Regions from separate parts of the Streptomyces sp. Y7 genome, predicted to be linked through region 1. Evidence: riboswitches for the same ligand, from Rfam matches in the RefSeq annotation. Region 1 holds a riboswitch; each other region holds the start of a gene.
The links. Region 1 has a riboswitch for cobalamin ahead of ACGFW6_RS38135 (energy-coupling factor ABC transporter permease). Riboswitches for the same ligand answer to the same signal wherever they lie in the genome.

Region 1 (5,823 bases):
CAGTTGCACGGTCGTCCGCAGCCGGGTCAGCCCCTTGCGGTCGTAGGAGACCGGCGTCCCCTCGACCGACAACCGGCCCTCGTGCGGCCTGAGTCCGCCGCTGAGCAGCCGCATCAGCGTGGTCTTGCCGCTGCCGTTACGGCCCAGCAGTGCCAGCGCCCGCCCTTCGCGGACGTCGAAGTCGAGGCCGCTGAGCACGACGGGGCCGTCCTCGTAGGCGTAGGCGGCGCCCCGCAGGGCGACCAGCGCGGTGGGCTCGCTCATGGCAGGGCCCTTTCCGGTGCGGGGGTGGGGGTGGCCTGCGTCGTGAGTGGGGAGTGGCCCCCGGCCATGAGCGCGCCGGCGCCGGCCCGGCAGGTGTCGGCGGCGCCCCGCAGGGCGACCGGCGCGGTGGGCTCGCTCATGGCAGGGCCCTTTCCAGTACGAGGGTGAGGGCGGCCAGCGCTGCGAGCAGAGCGCAACTCGCGGCCGTGAAACGGACGGAGACCTTCGCCTCGGGTACCAGGACGCGCAGGGTTCCGTCGTAGCCGCGCCCGGCGAGCCCGGCCTGGAGCCGCGTGGCGCGGTCGAAGGACCGCACGAACGCGGTCGCGCCGAGCCCGGCCAGCGAACGCCAGGTCGCGGCCCGGGTGGTGTGCCCGAGCCGCGCGGCCTGCGCGTCCCGCACCCGGCGCATCGAGTCCAGCAGCAGGAAGCTCATGCGGTACGTCACCAGCGCGACGTCCACGACGGGCGCGGGCACCCCGGCCTTCACCAGCCGCGGCAGCAGGTCCGACATCGGTGTGGTGAACGCGAACAGCAGCACCCCGAGCGAGGCCGCCGAGGTGCGCAGCAGCAATTCACCGGCGCGCAGCGGCCCGTCGGCGGCGAGGGACACCAAGCCCTGCCCGCCGCCGACCTGGACCAGCAGCGTGGCCGCGCCGGTCACACAGAAGCCGAGCGGCACGCGATACGCCCGCCACAGCCGCCGCCCGGGCACACCTGCCGGACCCAGCAGCACGGTCAGCGCGGTGAGAAGGACCAGCGCGGCACCCGGCCAGGGCGGCAGGGAGATCGCGAGCACGGTGAGACCGAGCCCGAGCACGGCCTTGTCCACGGGATGACGGCGGCGCCAGCGACTGCTGTGCGCCGCCGCGTCGATCGGCAGCACGTGTCAGACCCTGTCGGCCTTCGACTCCTCGGCGGCACCGGCCGCCGCCTCCTCGCCGACCCGCTCCAGTGCCCGCTGCTCGCCCTGCCTCCGCCCGCGGTGCAGCCCGAAGTAGTACGCGAGGACACCCGCGCCGAGCGCCGCTTGGAGGGAGAACAGGGCCGACTCGATCTCACCCGAGGGCGGCTCGTACAGCGGCGAGAACCACGGCTCGTAGTCCGGCTCGATCTCGGTGATCGCCGACTCCGCCTCGCCGTCGGCGCCGGTGAACGGCTCCTCCTTGTGGTCGCCCAGGCCGAGCGCCAGCGGCAGCACGGCGAGCGCGGCCACCACGAGCAGCAGCAGGACGTTGATCTTCGTGTTCCTGCTCACCGGGCCACCGCCTCCGTCTCGCTCTGGGACTGCTTCTTGGCGAGGAGCACACCCAGCCGGGTCAGTTCTCCCTTGCTGGACTGCACCAGCAGCCGCATCACGAGCACGGTCAGCAGGCCCTCGCTCACCGCCAGCGGGATCTGCGTGATGGCGAAGATGGAGCCGAACTTGCCGAGCGCGCCCACGAATCCACTGCCCGGGTCGGGGAACGCCAGCGCCAGCTGGACACTCGTCACGCAGTAGGTGGACAGGTCCGCGACGAACGCGCCGAAGAAGACGGCGACCATCAGCGGCACGTCGTAGCGCCGCAGCAGCCGGTAGATCGCGTAGCCGGCCCAGGGCCCGACGATCGCCATCGAGAACACGTTCGCGCCGAGCGTGGTCAGACCGCCGTGCGCGAGCAGCAGCGCCTGGAACAGCAGGGTGATGGTGCCCAGGACCGCCATGATCGGTGGCCGGAACAGGATGGCGCCCAGGCCCGTGCCGGTGGGATGCGAACAGCTGCCGGTCACCGACGGCAGCTTCAGCGCGGACAGGACGAAGGTGAAGGCTCCGGAGGCGCCGAGCAGCAGTGTGCTCTCGGGATGCTCCCTGACCTCACGGGTGAGTGACCGTACTCCGTGTACGACGAACGGCGCGGACGCGACGCCCCAGGCGACCGCGTGCGCCGGGGGCAGAAAACCCTCGGCTATGTGCATGGCTCAGCAGACCCTCTCCAGCACCTCGTGGATGGTTGACGTGCCTTGGCCGGTCTCCTGGCTGACGGGTGACACCGCCCGTGCTCCGCCTTCCCGGGTCCCGAAGGACCCAGTGGCCGCCCGTGAGGGCCGGAGCCGGACTTCCCGATTCACAGTGGCGAGGGCCGCACCGGCATCACACCGGATTTCCCGTTCACCAAGGCGTGGTGACAGTAGTGCCCGCGGCGGGTGGCTGACAAGTACACCCCAAAGGTGTGAAAGTGGCGTTCGTCCGCTTCGTGGCGGGTTCCCTCCCGGGCGCGTAACGTGATCGGGCATGAAGATCCTCATCAGCGCCGACATGGAGGGCGCCACCGGCGTCACCTGGCCCGGAGACGTGCTTCCCGGCACTCCGCAGTGGGAGCGGTGCCGGAAGATGTTCACCTCGGACGTCGACGCCGCCGTGCTGGGATTCTTCGACGGCGGAGCCGACGCCGTCGTCATCAATGAGGCGCACTGGTCCATGCGCAATGTGCTGCTCGAACAGCTCGACGAGCGCGCACAGATGCTCACCGGCCGACACAAGGCGCTCTCCATGGTCGAGGGCGTGCAGCACGGCGACATCGACGGCCTCGCCTTCGTCGGCTACCACACGGGCGCCGGCATGGAGGGGGTCTTCGCGCACACCTACCTCCCCAACTCCATCACCGGGGTGTGGCTGAACGACGTACGGGCCAGCGAGGGTCTGCTGAACGCGCACGTCGCCGCCGAGTACGGTGTACCGGTGGTGCTCGTCACCGGGGACGACCTGGCCTGCGAGGACGCGCTCGGCTACGCGCCCGAGGCGCTGAAGGTCGCCGTCAAGGACCATGTCTCGCGGTACGCCGCCGTGTGCCGTACGCCGGCCGCCACCGCCGCCGAGATCCGTGCCGCGGCCACCCGGGCGGCCGGGCTGGCGGTCCGTCACGAGCCGGTGCGCGGGGGGCCGTTCACCATCGCGGTCGAGTTCGACGCCGAGCACCTCGCGATGGCGGTCACCGTCGTTCCCGGCGTCGAACGTATCGGCGAGCGCAAGGTGGCGTACACCAGCGAGCGGATGTACGAGGGAATCCGTACCTTCAAGGCGGTCACCACGATCGCCTCGGCCTCGGTGGAGGAGCAGTATGGCTGACGGGCAGGCACGGGACGAAGTCGTCACGTTCACCTCCGACCTCATCCGCATCGACACGACCAACCGCGGCGGCGGCGACTGCCGGGAGCGACCGGCCGCCGAGTACGCCGCCGCGCGGCTCTCCGAGGCGGGTCTGGACCCCGTCCTGCTGGAGCGCACCGAAGGCCGTACGAACGTCGTCGCCCGCATCGAGGGCACCGACCCGGCGGCGGACGCGCTCCTCGTGCACGGTCACCTGGACGTGGTGCCCGCGCAGGCCGACGAGTGGAGTGTGCACCCCTTCTCCGGGGAGATCCGCGACGGCGTCGTGTGGGGCCGGGGCGCGGTCGACATGAAGAACATGGACGCGATGATCCTCGCCGTCGTGCGGTCCTGGGCCCGCGAGGGCGTACGGCCCCGCCGGGACGTCGTGATCGCCTTCACCGCCGACGAGGAGGCCAGCGCCGAGGACGGCTCCGGGTTTCTCGCCGACCGCCACGCCGGGCTGTTCGAGGGCTGCACCGAGGGCATCGGCGAGTCCGGGGCGTTCACCGTCCACGACGGCAACGGCCGGCAGCTCTACCCCCTCGCCGCCGGCGAGCGCGGCACCGGCTGGGTCAGGCTCACCGCCCGCGGGCGCGCCGCGCACGGCTCGCGGCCCAACCGGGAGAACGCCGTCACCCGCCTCGCCGCGGCCGTCACCCGTATCGGCGCCCACGAGTGGCCGCTCCGGCTCACCCCGACGGTGCGCGCCGCCCTCACCGAACTCGCCGCGCTGTACGGCCTCGACGCCGACCTGGACGACGTGGACGGCCTGATGCAGAAGCTCGGCCCTGCCGCCCGGCTGGTCGAGGCGACCGTCCGCAACAGCGCCAACCCGACGATGCTGGAGGCCGGTTACAAGGTCAACGTCATCCCCGGGGAGGCCGTGGCCTATGTCGACGGCCGTTATCTGCCGGGCCACGAGGACGAGTTCCGCGCCACCCTTGACCAGCTCACCGGACCTGACGTGAACTGGGAGTTCCACCATCACGAGGTGGCCCTCCAGTCGCCCGTGGACTCGCCGACGTACGCCCGGATGCGCGCGGCCGTCGAGGAGTTCGCACCCGAGGGGCACGTCGTGCCGTACTGCATGCCCGGCGGTACCGACGCCAAGCAGTTCTCACGGCTCGGCATCACCGGCTACGGCTTCTCACCGCTGAAGCTGCCGGAGGGCTACGACTACGGGGCCATGTTCCACGGCGTCGACGAGCGGGTGCCCATCGAGGCACTGCATTTCGGCGTCCGCGTGCTCGACCGTTTTCTGCGTACGGCCTAGGGGAGTTGGGGGAGACAGTGCGGACGCTGGCGTACGGTTCCTGGCCCTCGCCCATCGACGCGGCCGTCGCCGCGGCGCACGAGGGGCGGCCCGACTTCGTGGGGTTCGTGGGGGCGGAGGCGTGGTGGACCGAGGCCCGGCCCACCGAGGGCGGCCGGTACACGCTGGTGCGGCGCCGCGCCGACGGCGGCGAGGAGCCGGTGCTGCCCGCCCCCTGGAACGTGCGCAGCCGGGTCATCGAGTACGGCGGGCAGCCGTGGGCCGGCGCGGTCGCGGACGGCCGGCCGCTCGTCGTCTTCGTCGACTTCGCCGACCAGCGGCTCCACCTCTTCGAGGAGGGCGGCCAGCCGCGTCCGCTCACCCCCGTGTCCGCGGTCGGCGGTGGACTGCGCTGGGTGGAGCCGCAACTGCGCCTCGACCTCGGCGAGGTGTGGTGCGTGCTGGAGGAGTTCACCGGACCGGAACCCACCGATGTACGGCGCGTGCTGGCCGCCGTCCCGCTGGACGGCTCGGCGGCCGAGGACCGCGGCGCCGTACGCGAACTGACCGACGACGGACGGCGGTTCGTCACCGGCGCGCGGCTCTCGCCCGACGGCCGGCGGGCGGCGTGGCTCACCTGGGACCATCCGCGCATGCCGTGGGACGGCACGGAACTGCTGGTCGCCGAGGTCGCGGCGGACGGCACCCTCGGCAGCCCGCGGACCGTCGCCGGCGGCCCGCAGGAGTCGATCGCCCAGGTCGACTGGTCCGGGGACGGGCGGCTGCTGTACACGAGCGACCGCAGCGGCTGGTGGAACCTCTACCGCGACGGCGTACCGCTGTGTCCGCGCGAGGAGGAGTTCGGCGGGCCGCTGTGGCAGCTCGGCCTGCGCTGGTTCGCGCCGCTGGCGAGCGGGCTCGTGGCGGTCGTGCACGGCCGTGGGGCCACGGCGCTCGGGGTGCTCGACCCGGAGACCGGTGAGGTCGTCGACGCGGCCGGCCCCTGGACCGAGTTCGCGCCCACGCTCGCGGCGCACGGCGATCGCGTCGTCGCCGTCGGGGCCAGCCCGCGCAGCGCCTACGAGGTCGTCGAGCTGGACGCCGCCACCGGCCGCACCCGGGTGATCGGGGCGGAGCACGACGACGCCGTGGACCCCGCGTACTACCCCGAGCCGCA
Region 2 (5,823 bases), on a different contig from region 1:
CGGACGCGGCGATCGTACGGCGCACCCGCACGACCCGCCCCGACCGCTGGTTCACCTACATGGCCGCCAAACTCACGGCGGCCGGCGCCCCCGAGGCCCACGTCGCGCCCCTGCGCACGGCGCGCCGCCCCGGCACCCTGCCCGGCTTCACCCCGGCCGACCCCGACCGCGAGATCGTCCCCGGCGAACTCCTCGACCTCCCCGGCCGCCGCCTGCGCGCGATCTGGACACCGGGCCACACGCCCGGCCATGTCTGCCTGCACCTGGAGGAGGACCACCCGACGCGCCTCCCGGGCCACGGCCGCCTGTTCTCCGGCGACCACCTGCTCCCCGGCATCACCCCGCACATCGGCCTGTACGAGGACCCCGACGACAGTGGGGGTGCCCCCGCGCGAGCGTATGCGGGCGTGGGGGAGGTCACGGACCCGCTGGGCGACTACCTGGCCTCCCTGGAACGCGTCGCCGCCCTCGCCCCCGCCGAGGTCCTCCCGGCCCACCAGCACACCTTCACCGACGCGCCGGCCCGCGTCCGCCAGCTGCTGACCCACCACGAGGACCGCCTCACCGACCTCCTCACCCTCCTCGCCACCCCCCTCACCCCCTGGCAACTCGCCGAACGCATGGAGTGGAACCGCCCCTGGTCCCAGATCCCGTACGGCTCCAGAAACATCGCGATAGCGGAGGCGGAGGCCCATCTGAGGCGGCTGGTGAAGCTGGGGAGAGCGGAGGCGGTGGCGGGCAGTGGGCCGGTGGCTTATGTGGCGGTGTGAAGCCGACCAGGGCGGCCACGCCCGCAACAGGGGTTCAGGGCACCATGAACGCCATGAACCGCGCTGAGCCTCCGCCCCCGCCGCCCCCCTTGGACCGTCTCCTCGCCGAGCGCGCCTGCGAGCGCGTAGTCATCGAGTTCGTGCACCGCCTCGACCTCGGCGAACCGGCCTCCGTCGCCGAGTTGTTCACCGAGGACGGTGTCTGGGCATGGCCGGCCGGCGACCGGTCGGTCAAGGGGCGGGAGGCTCTTCGTGAGTACTTCGGCTCCCGTCCCGCCGACCGGCTCTCGCGCCGCGTGATGGCCAACATCCTGGTGACGGTCACGTCCGCGGACACCGCGCAGGCGACCTCGTACTTCACGACGTACCGCGTCGACGGCTACACGGGCGGCATCGTCCCGCCCGGCCCTCCGGTCCAGGTCGGCCACTACCAGGACGCCTTCCACCGCACGTCGGACGGCACCTGGCTGCTCACCGCCAGGACCCTCCATCTGCCCTTCGGCGGACCGACCCCGAGGACCGGCGCCTAGTCACGCATGAAGGCGCGGATCAACGCTTCGGCGTCGCCGAGGAGTTCGACCTCGCTCTGCGACATCGTCGGGTTGGCGGCCCGTCGTCGCAGCGCCTCCGTGATGCCGTCGTGTGTGAGGTGGGACGGGTCGGCGAGGAGGGCCGTAAGGATGGCGCGGGCGGGCTCGGCGATGGGTTCGTCGCCGACCGCGACCTGGGCGAGGATCACGGCGGAGGTGCCCCAGTCGAGACCGGCGTCGCCCTCCTCGGTGTTGTTCCAGTCGATGACGTAGGGGCCGTCGGGGGTGAGGATGACGTTGTCGGGGTGGAGGTCCAGGTGCAGGACACAGGCCCCGGGCCGGCGCGCGGGGACTCCGTGCAGCTGCCGCAGCAGCCGGGCCAGGGTGCCGCCCGCCTCGTCCGCGTTCATGGCCCCGGCACTCAGCGCCTCCAGCATCGTCGGCCCGGGCAGCCGCTGCATCACGAGGTCGGTCCTCGAGGAGTCGGCGAGGCGGACGCGGGGCGCCGGGAAGCCGTGGGCGAGGACATGCGCCATCACCGCCCCCTCGGCGAGCGCGTCCCCCCACCCCTCCCGGTCGCGGCGCAGTACCCACGCCCCGTCGATCTCGTACACGTCGGCGGTCCGCCCCGTCCCGAGCAGCCGTCCCACCGGTCCCCGCATCGCCTCTGCCCCCTCCGTCACGGGCCGAAGGTACCGGTCGCACGGGCGGCCCCGAGGGGCCGGGTTACGGGCGGGTAGAGTGTCGCCGTCGTCATCACCCCCGTACATGGGAAAGCCGGTGCAAATCCGGCGCTGACCCGCAACCGTGAACCGGTCGTCGTCGAAGGCCGGTGAGCCGGATCGCCGTGTACGGGAAGTGACCGGCTCACGTGCCCCGGCAGTCGGCCGGAGTGCGGCACCGTCGAGGTATACGGAGCCGAGCCGCCGGGGTCTCCCCTGTGCTGCCCGGTTCCTCTGAGGGAAGGGCACCCGCCGATCATGTACGTCCGCCGCAGCGCCGCGGTCCTGGCCGCCGCCGTCGTGATCGGCGCCGCCGCGCCGGCCATAGCCGCCGACTCCTCCGCGTCGCCCTCCCCCTCCGCCTCGCCGAAGCCGCAGTACCCCGCCGAGCTGTACGGCACCACCGACCCCACCTACGACGGCGTCTGGCGGCAGTCCCTCGCGCTGCTCGCCCAGGACACCGCCGGGGTGAAGCCGGCCAAGGGGGCCGTGGAGTGGCTGGTGGGGCAGCAGTGCGCCAACGGGGCCTTCGCGCCCTACCGTGCCGACGCCGCCACCGCGGACTGCGAGGCCAAAACCCCCGTCGACACCAACAACACCGCTGCCGCGGTCCAGGCGCTGGCCGCCCTCGGTGGACACGACGCCGCCACCGCCAAGGCCGTGACCTGGCTGAAGTCCGTCCAGAACAAGGACGGCGGCTGGGGATACATGCCGGGCGGGGCCAGCGACACCAACTCCACGTCCGTGGTGATCGGTGCGCTCGTCGCCGCCGGTGAGAAGCCGGCGGACGTCCGCAAGGACGGTAAGACGGCCTACGACGCGCTCAACAAGCTCGCCCTGCCCTGCAAGGACGACGACGGCGGCGCCTTCGCCTTCCAGCCCGACAAGAAGGGCAAGCTGCTCGCCAACGCCGACGCCACCGCGGCCGGCGTCCTCGGCTCGCTCGGCAAGGGCCTCGTCGTGAGCCCCGGCAAGGACGCGCCGGCCACTCGATGCGTCAGCGAGGGCCTCCCCGCCTCGCAGCAGGCCGCCGTCAACGGCGCCGCCCACCTCACCGACGCCCTCGCCAAAAACGGCCACCTCACGTCCACCCTCCCCGGCGCCGAGGACCAGCCCGACTACGGCAACACCGCCGACGCGGTCGTCGCGCTGGCCGCCCTCTCCGGTGCCGACGCCGCCGCGAAGCCGCTGCGCTGGCTGGAGCAGAACTCCGCGAAGTGGGCGGAGCAGAGCGGCCCCGCCGCCTACGCCCAGCTCATCCTCGCCGCCCACGCCACCGGCACCGACCCCCGCGACTTCGGCGGCGCCGACCTGGTCGAGCAGCTCAACGCCACGGGTCCCGCACCGCAGGCCGCGACCAAGGCCACGGACGAGGCCGAGAAGAAGGACGCGAAGAAGGACGACAGTCCCTTCGGTGTCTGGTGGTACGTCGGCATCTTCCTCGTCGTCGGCATCGGCATCGGCTTCCTGCTGAGCGGGCGCAAGAAGGGCCCGCAGGCGTGATCCGTCGCGTGCTCGCCCCGCTCCTGGCCGCGCTGGTCCTGCTGACCGGCGCGGCTCAGGGCGCCCACGCGGCCGGCTATCGCTACTGGTCGTTCTGGGAGCGCCAGGGCGGCACCTGGATCTACGCCACCCAGGGCCCCTCCCTCGCCCGTCCGTCCGACGGCGACGTCCAGGGTTTCCGGTTCGCGGTGAGCGAGGACTCCAAGGACGCGACACAGCCCAGGGGCGCGGCCGAGTTCGCGGTGATCTGCGCCAGGACGCCCGCCGAGGACGGCAGCAAGCGGGTCGCCCTGGTCATCGACTTCGGTACGGCGGCCGACGCCCCCTCGGGCGAGACGCCCCCCGCCCGCCGTACGGCCTGTGCCCGGGTCGCGCCCGACGCGACGACCGCGGACGCCCTGGCGGCCGTCGCCAAACCCCTGCGCTACGACACCAACGCACTGCTGTGCGCGATCACCGGGTATCCGCGGAAGGGCTGCGGGGACCAGGTGGCGGGCGACGGCGGGAAGACCGGTGAGCCGGCGCCGACCGGGCGGACGGCCACCGCCGCCGAGGACGACTCGGACGGCGGGCTCTCGCTGGGCCCGGTCGCGGGCATCGCCGTGGTGGTGGTGCTGGGGGCGGCGGCGGTCTGGCAGGCACGGCGGCGCAGGGATGCCTGAGCGCTCCTTCGGCCAGGGCGATGCGCGGCTGAGCCTCGGGGCCGGGACGGGCCGTCGGCCGTCCGCGGCCCCGCCGTCGCGGGCCGCCCGGTTCCCCGCGACGGCGCCCCGTCGCGGCGCCGCCACCCCTTCCCTCCACCCGGGCGCCTGGTGGCTGTGGGCCCTCGCCCTCGGCACCGCCGCCACCCGCACCACCAACCCCCTTCTCCTCGCCCTCCTCATCGCGACCTCCGCCTACGTCGTCGCGACCTGCCGCCCCAACGCCCCCTGGGCCCGTTCCTACGCCGTCTTCTTCAAGCTCGCCCTGGCCGTCCTGCTGATCCGGCTGGTCTTCGCCGTGGTCCTCGGCTCCCCGCTCCCCGGCACGCACGTGATCGTCGAGCTCCCCGAGGTCCCCCTCCCCGACTGGGCCCAGGGGATCCGGCTGGGCGGCAAGGTCACCGTCGAGACCGTCCTCATCGCCTTCTACGACGGCCTGCGCCTGGCGACCCTCCTCATCTGCGTCGGCGCGGCGAACTCCCTCGCCAACCCCGCCCGCCTCCTCAAGTCCCTGCCCGGCGCCCTCTACGAGATCGGTGTGGCGGTGGTCGTGGCCCTCACCTACGCCCCCCACCTCATCGCCGACGTCCAGCGTCTGCGCGCCGCACGCCGGCTGCGCGGCCGGCCCGACCGCGGTGTCCGGGGCCTCCTTCAGGTCGCGCTCCCGGTCCTGGAGGGCGCGTTGGAACGGTCGGTCGCGCTCGCCGCCGCGATGGACGCGCGCGGCTACGGCCGTACCGCCGACGTCCCGCCCCGCGTGCGCCGTACGACCAATGCGCTCACCCTCGGCGGCCTGCTGGGGATCTGCGCCGGAACGTACGGGCTCCTCACCGCCGAGGGCGGCACCTACGGTCTGCCCCTCCTCATCGCCGGAGTCGCCGCCGCCCTCGCGGGTCTGCGCCTGGGCGGTCGCCGGTCCCCGCGCACGCGGTACCGGCCGGACCGGTGGGACGCCCGCGCCTGGCTGGTCGCCGGTTCCGGCGTTTCGGTCGCCGCCCTGCTGACCCTGGCCGCGGACCGCTCCCCCGAGGCCCTGGACCCCGGGGTGATCCCCCTGGTCGCCCCCACCTTCCCCCTGTGGCCCGCGGCGGCGGTCGTCCTCGGCCTGCTCCCGGCCTTCATCAGCCCCACGCCCCAAAACCCCGCGCCTCGCAGCCCCGCACCCCTCCGCACCCCCGCCGCCCCCAAGGAGCCGTCGTGATCCGCTTCGAGAGCGTCTCCGTGACGTACGACGGTGCCGCGGAACCCACCGTCCAGGGTGTGGACTTCGAGGTTCCGGAGGGTGAGCTGGTGCTGCTCGCGGGCCCGTCCGGCGTCGGGAAGTCCACCGTGCTCGGCGCGGTGAGCGGGCTCGTGCCGCACTTCACCGGCGGTACCCTGCGCGGCCGCGTCACGGTGGCCGGCCGGGACACCCGTACGCACAAGCCCCGCGAACTCGCCGACGTGGTGGGCACGGTGGGCCAGGACCCCCTCTCCCACTTCGTCACGGACACGGTCGAGGACGAGCTCGCCTACGGCATGGAGTCCCTCGGCCTCGCGCCGGAGGTGATGCGCCGCCGGGTCGAGGAGACCCTCGACCTGCTCGGCCTCGCCGATC
Region 3 (5,823 bases), on a different contig from region 1:
CCAGGCGCTCTTCGACGACGTCAGGCACAGCCCCTGCAGCACGGGGACGTTCAGCTCGGCCAGCCTGCCGATGTCCCATGCCTCCTCGTCACCGCCCGCCGACGCCTGCGAGGCATGCGTGCCCCCGGCCGCGAGGACGGTGGCGACGAGGGCGTCGGCCTTCCCGAGGAGCTCGTACAGCTCGGGATCCGCGCCGCGCAGCGAACCGCAGTACACCGGCAGCGCGTTGGCGCCCCGAGCCTCGATCGCGTCGCACAGGGTGTCCACGAACGCGGTGTTGCCGCTCAGTTCATGGGCCCGGTAGAAGAGCACGCCCACGGTCGGACGGCCCTCCTGGAACGGACGGTCGCCATGGACGCCGTACTCCGGCATCTTCTGCGGCTCGTCGAACCCCTCGCCCGTCAGCAGCACGGTGTCGGACAGGAACCGGGCGAGCTCGGTGAGGTTGGCGGGGCCGCCCTCGACGAGGTACTTCAGCGCCTCGGCGACCACACCGGCCGGGACGGACGACTCGGCCATCAGCTCCGCGTCCGGCACGGCCTCGCCGCCCAGCAGCACGGTCGGCACACCGGACGCCTTCAGCTTCGCGAGCCCGTCCTCCCAGGCCCGCTTGCCGCCCAGCAGCCGCACGACGGCGAGGTCCGCGCCGTCGAGCAGCGCGGGCAGCTCGGTCTCGACGTCCACGCGGGTCGGGTTGCCGATCCGGTAGTCGGCACCGGAGGCGGCCCTGGCCGCCAGCAGATCCGTGTCGGCGGTCGACAACAACAACACTGTGCTCATGCGGGCGCTCCCGGTGGAATGAAAGGCAGTCCTTGCGGCGCGCCGGACTCGATGAGCCGCCACAGCGCGTCCGTGTCCGCGTGCTGTTCGATCAGATCGCCGAGCCGGTCGAGCTGCTCCTCGCGCAGCGCGGCGAACGAGGTGTCCGGCGCCGGCACGAACCGGCGGCCCGCGGCGGCCGCCACCTCGCGCAGGAACGCCCGTCGGAAACCGTCCGACTCCAGCGAGCCGTGCCAGTGCGTGCCCCAGGTCTGACCGACCCGGCAGCCGTCCAGGAAGGGTTCGCCCCCGGTCACCTCGGCGACCCCGTGATGGATCTCGTACCCCTCGACCCGCTCCCCGAGGGCCTCGCCGACCGGCCGGGTGAGGGTCTTCTCCCGGGCGAACCGCACCCGGACGGGCAGGACGCCGAGCCCCTCGACCCGGCCGCGCCGGCTCTCGACGTCGTCCTCGATGTGCTCGCCGAGGACCTGGAAGCCACCGCAGACGCCGAGGATCGGCCGCCCTTCGGCGGCCCTGCGGACGAGGGCGTCCGCGAGCCCCCGCTCCCGCAGCCACTCCAGTGCCCGGACCGTCCCCCGGGTCCCGGGGACGATGACGAGATCCGCGTCGGCCAGCTCCTCCGGGCGGTCCACGAACCGCACGACGACGCCCGGTTCGGCGGCCAGCGCGTCGACGTCCGTGAAGTTGGACATCAGCGGCACGGCACACACCGCGACCCGCAGCACGTCCTCGCCGACGGGGGAGGAGACCTGGGACTCCCGGACGGCTCCGCGCAGCGACACCCGCAGCCCGTCCTCCTCGTCGATGCCGAGCCCGTGCCGGAAGGGCAGGACGCCGTAGGTGTGCCGCCCGGTGAGGTCGTGCAGCATGTCGAGGCCCGGTTCGAGGAGCGAGACGTCGCCGCGGAACTTGTTGACGAGGAACCCGGCGATCAGCTCCTGGTCCTGACGGGACAGCAGGGCGACGGTCCCGAAGAAGGAGGCGAAGACGCCGCCGCGGTCGATGTCGCCGACGACGAGCACCGGGAGCCCGGCATTGCGGGCGATGCCCATGTTGACGATGTCGGTCCGCCGCAGATTGATCTCGGCCGGAGAGCCGGCCCCCTCACAGATCACCGCGTCATACGTGCCCCGCAACTCGGCGAGGCACTCCAGCACCGTCCCCAGCAACTGCTGCTGCCGTCCGCCGTGGTACCCGCGCGCACTCAGCTCGCCCACCGGCCTGCCCAGCAGCACGACCTGGCTGCTCTGCTCGCCGCCCGGCTTGAGCAGCACGGGGTTCATCAGCGCGGTCGGCTCGACGCGGCACGCCTGGGCCTGCATGGCCTGAGCGCGCCCGATCTCGGCGCCCTCGCGCGTCACGAACGAGTTCAGGGACATGTTCTGCGCCTTGAACGGCGCGACCTTCACCCCCTGCCGCACCAGCCACCGGCAGATCCCGGCGGTGACGACGCTCTTGCCGGCGTCGGAGGTGGTGCCGGCGACAAGAAGGCCACCGCCCGTCATGAGGTACGCCCCTTCGTGATACGGCGCGCGGCGACACACACGCCGAGCGCCAGCCAACCGACGCGCCTGGACAGCCGTACGGCGCGTTCGACGTCGTGGGTGCCCACGGCCCGTCCGTTCCCGTTGAGCACGGGACGGTGCTCGACCCGGCCGCCGTAGGAGAGGGTCCCGCCGAGCCGTACCCCGAGGGCTCCCGCGAACGACGCCTCCACAGGACCGGCGTTGGGGCTCGGGTGCGCGTCGGCGTCGGCACGCCAGGCCCGCACCGCCCCGCGGGGATCGCCGCCGGCGACGGTGGCGAGTACGGCCGTCAGGCGCGCCCCGGGCCAGCCGGCGAGGTCGTCGAGCCGGGCCGAAGCCCAGCCGTAGCGCCGGTACTTGGGTGATTTGTGCCCGACCATCGCGTCGAGCGTGTTCACGGCCCGGAAGCCGAGCAGTCCGGGGACACCGCCGACGGCACCCCACACCAGGGCCCCCACGACCGCGTCGGAGGTGTTCTCGGCGACGGACTCGACGACCGCCCGCGCGATCCCGTCCGCGTCCAGCGCCTGCGGATCCCGCCCGCACAGGTGCGGTAGCCGCGCCCGCGCCGCCTCGACGTCCCCTGCCTCCAGGGCACGTCCGATGGCCCGGGCCTCCCGGGCGAGCGAGGTGCCTCCGACGACGGCCCAGGTGGCGGCGCCGGTCAGCGCGAGCGAGGCGGCCGGGGAGGTACGGACGGCGCGGGCGGCGAGGGCACCCAGCGCCACGGCGCCACCGGCGCACACGACGGTGTGCACCGCGCCGCGTGCGCGGTCGTCGCGCCACAACACCCGTTCCACGGCGGCCGCGGCCCGTCCGAACGCGGCGACCGGATGCCCCCGGCGGGGGTCGCCGAGCAGCAGATCACCGAGGAGCCCGGCGGCGGCGCCGTACGCGAAGACGCGATCGGCTCGCATCGGGGTCAGCCGACCGTGAGGTCAGACGTGGGTCTGGTACTGCGTGTCGATCGGCAGGCGAGCATCGCGTTGTGTCCTCACTCAGGGTGTCCGCGCCCTGGTTCGACGAGACCGACGGCGAGAGTTCCTGGCTCCCGGGGATTGCTACCCCGGTGACAGTGGCGGGACCGCGCCGGATTCTCACCGGCTTCCTCTTCTGCCGTCGTACTTGGCCCCGGCAGTCCACCACGGGGTTCCGAGAGGCGTCAACTTGCCGTTGACCTGCGACGGGAGAGTGTGCGAAGGCCCACACGACGGCGAGGTGCGGGACGGTCGTCCGTCCCGCACCTCGGGTGTTTCGCGTGTGGTGGGTCAGGCCACGAAGGGCCTGTGGGTCAGGCCACGAAGGGCCTGTGGGTCAGGCCACGAAGGGCCTGTGGGTCAGGCCACGAAGGGCCTGTGGGTCAGGCCACGATCAGAGAGATCCCGTAGGCCACGGCGGCCGCGCAGGCCGCGAAGCAGGCGTAGGCGCCGGTGACCGCGAGCGCGGCCGAGTCGCCCTGGGCCACGGCCCGTTCGCGGCGCGACAGACCCGCGACGCCGAGGGTGAACAGGCCCACCAGGGCCACGGTGACCACGAGACTGACGCCGAAGACGGAGCCGAGAGCCGCCCAGTCGATCTTCATGCTTCTACTTTCCTGTTAGCCGGGTTGCGGGGCGGGTCAGACGGTGGCCTGCGAGGGCGCGGGCTCGGAGGACGGGGCCGGGATCGTGGCCGTGAGGTCCTCGGCCGGCGTGCCCGCCGGGGGCGGGGTCACGGCGGCCATGGCGGTGGTGACCACGCCGGGCGCCTCGTCGGTCGCGTTGACGTTCGTGTGGTCGACGACCTCGCGGCGGGAGATCTTCCAGATCGCGGCGCTGGAGCCGACCAGGAAGACGGCGACCACGGCCGTGCCCCAGGTGCCGAAGCCCGTCACGTACTCGGCGAGCGCGCCGACCAGGGCGGCGGCCGGCAGGGTCAGGCCCCAGGCGACGAACATGCGGGTGGCCGTCGACCAGCGGACGACGCCGCCCTTGCGGCCGAGGCCGGCACCCATCACCGAGCCGGAGACGGAGTGCGTGGTGGAGAGGGAGAAGCCGAGGTGGGAGGAGGCCAGGATGACGGTGGCCGCGCTGGTCTGGGCGGCGAAGCCCTGCTGCGGCTGAAGGTCGGTCAGGCCCTTGCCCATGGTGCGGATGATGCGCCAGCCGCCGAGGTAGGTGCCGAGCGCGATGGCCAGGCCCGCGGAGAGGATGACCCACATGGGCGGGTCGGAGTCGGGGGCGACGGCACCGCCGGCGACCAGGGCGAGGGTGATGATGCCCATGGTCTTCTGCGCGTCGTTGGTGCCGTGGGCGAGGGAGACCAGGCCGGCGGAGGCGATCTGGCCGGTGCGGTAGCCCTTGGCGGCGGCCTTGCCGTCGGCCTTCTTGCCGAGGGTGTAGGTCAGGCGGGTGGCCAGCAGCGCGGCGATGCCCGCGACCAGCGGGGCGGCGATCGCCGGGATCAGCACCTTGGTGACGAGCGCGTCGCCGTGGACGGCGCCGACGCCGGCGGAGGCGATGGTCGCGCCGATCAGACCGCCCATCAGGGCGTGCGAGGAACTGCTGGGCAGGCCCACCAGCCACGTGAGCAGGTTCCAGAGGATCGCGCCGACCAACGCGGCGAAGATGACCTCGGGGCGGATGCCGGTCTCGTCGACGAGACCTTTGGAGATCGTGTTGGCGACCTCCACGGAGAGGAAGGCGCCGACAAGGTTCAGCACGGCGGACATGGCCACCGCGACCTTGGGCTTGAGCGCACCGGTCGAGATGGTGGTGGCCATCGCGTTGGCGGTGTCGTGGAAACCGTTCGTGAAATCGAACGCGAGTGCGGTTACCACCACAATCGCGAGGATCAGCGAGAAGTTTTCCATTTACCCAGGCAATCGTTCGAGGTCATTGGCTGGATGAACGTAGGTAACCTGGGTGAACGAGAGATGAACTGGGGTGGGCCGCATGGTGTCCGGGAAGGCCGGATGAGGCAACCTCGGTCCGGCCGGTCGCCTCGCGGCCCGGGCGCCGCCGGGCTAGTAGCCCCGGGCGAACTTCCTCAGCTGGGTCATGGACCCGTTGAAGAGATTTTGGTCACCCGGCAGGCTGCCGGCGTTGTCGTACTGCCAGAAGGTCCAGAACTGCCATCCGCCCGGCATCGAACCGGCCGTCGAGGAGTTGTAGCGGGCTATCCACAGGGCGTGGTTCGAGGCGAAGGCGCGGCTGGTGCCGGTGCAGGTGTTCCACCAGTGGGTCGTGGTGTAGATCACCGGACGGCGGCCGGTCAGCCGCTTCACCTCGTTGCTGAAGGACTGGATCCAGTTGACCATCTTCGCCTTGCTCAGCCCGTAGCACTTCTGCCTGCCGTACGGGTTGTACTCGATGTCCAGGGCGGGCGGCAGAGTCCAGCCGTCCGACCGCCAGGCGCCGCCGTTGCGGACGAAGAACGCGGCCTGCGTCCTGCCCGACGACTTGTTCGGCAGCGCGAAGTGGTAGGCGCCGCGGACCAGGCCCGCGCTGCGTGAGCCGTTGTACTGCTGGCTGAA

Region 2: another riboswitch for cobalamin. It lies ahead of ACGFW6_RS43730 (prenyltransferase/squalene oxidase repeat-containing protein); the one in region 1 lies ahead of ACGFW6_RS38135 (energy-coupling factor ABC transporter permease).
Region 3: another riboswitch for cobalamin. It lies ahead of ACGFW6_RS33535 (cobalamin biosynthesis protein); the one in region 1 lies ahead of ACGFW6_RS38135 (energy-coupling factor ABC transporter permease).

Annotation. Positions count from the first base shown of each region.
Region 1 covers NZ_JBIDDQ010000028.1:16,638-22,460, forward strand. The annotation lists gene ACGFW6_RS38115 (energy-coupling factor ABC transporter ATP-binding protein) at 1-264, opposite strand, end outside; gene ACGFW6_RS38120 (hypothetical protein) at 261-404, opposite strand; gene cbiQ (cobalt ECF transporter T component CbiQ) at 401-1,150, opposite strand; gene ACGFW6_RS38130 (energy-coupling factor ABC transporter substrate-binding protein) at 1,154-1,522, opposite strand; gene ACGFW6_RS38135 (energy-coupling factor ABC transporter permease) at 1,519-2,220, opposite strand; cobalamin riboswitch at 2,250-2,436, opposite strand; gene ACGFW6_RS38140 (M55 family metallopeptidase) at 2,537-3,370, shown strand; gene ACGFW6_RS38145 (M20/M25/M40 family metallo-hydrolase) at 3,363-4,667, shown strand; gene ACGFW6_RS38150 (LpqB family beta-propeller domain-containing protein) at 4,673-5,823, shown strand, end outside.
Region 2 covers NZ_JBIDDQ010000043.1:26,436-32,258, reverse strand. The annotation lists gene ACGFW6_RS43745 (MBL fold metallo-hydrolase) at 1-770, shown strand, start outside; gene ACGFW6_RS43740 (nuclear transport factor 2 family protein) at 824-1,300, shown strand; gene ACGFW6_RS43735 (phosphotransferase) at 1,297-1,962, opposite strand; cobalamin riboswitch at 2,034-2,165, shown strand; gene ACGFW6_RS43730 (prenyltransferase/squalene oxidase repeat-containing protein) at 2,281-3,525, shown strand; gene ACGFW6_RS43725 (SCO2322 family protein) at 3,522-4,187, shown strand; gene ACGFW6_RS43720 (energy-coupling factor transporter transmembrane component T) at 4,180-5,427, shown strand; gene ACGFW6_RS43715 (ABC transporter ATP-binding protein) at 5,424-5,823, shown strand, end outside.
Region 3 covers NZ_JBIDDQ010000020.1:1,204-7,026, reverse strand. The annotation lists gene cobN (cobaltochelatase subunit CobN) at 1-780, opposite strand, end outside; gene ACGFW6_RS33540 (cobyric acid synthase) at 777-2,288, opposite strand; gene ACGFW6_RS33535 (cobalamin biosynthesis protein) at 2,285-3,226, opposite strand; cobalamin riboswitch at 3,327-3,469, opposite strand; gene ACGFW6_RS33530 (hypothetical protein) at 3,670-3,891, opposite strand; gene ACGFW6_RS33525 (anion permease) at 3,928-5,160, opposite strand; gene ACGFW6_RS33520 (lysozyme) at 5,314-5,823, opposite strand, start outside.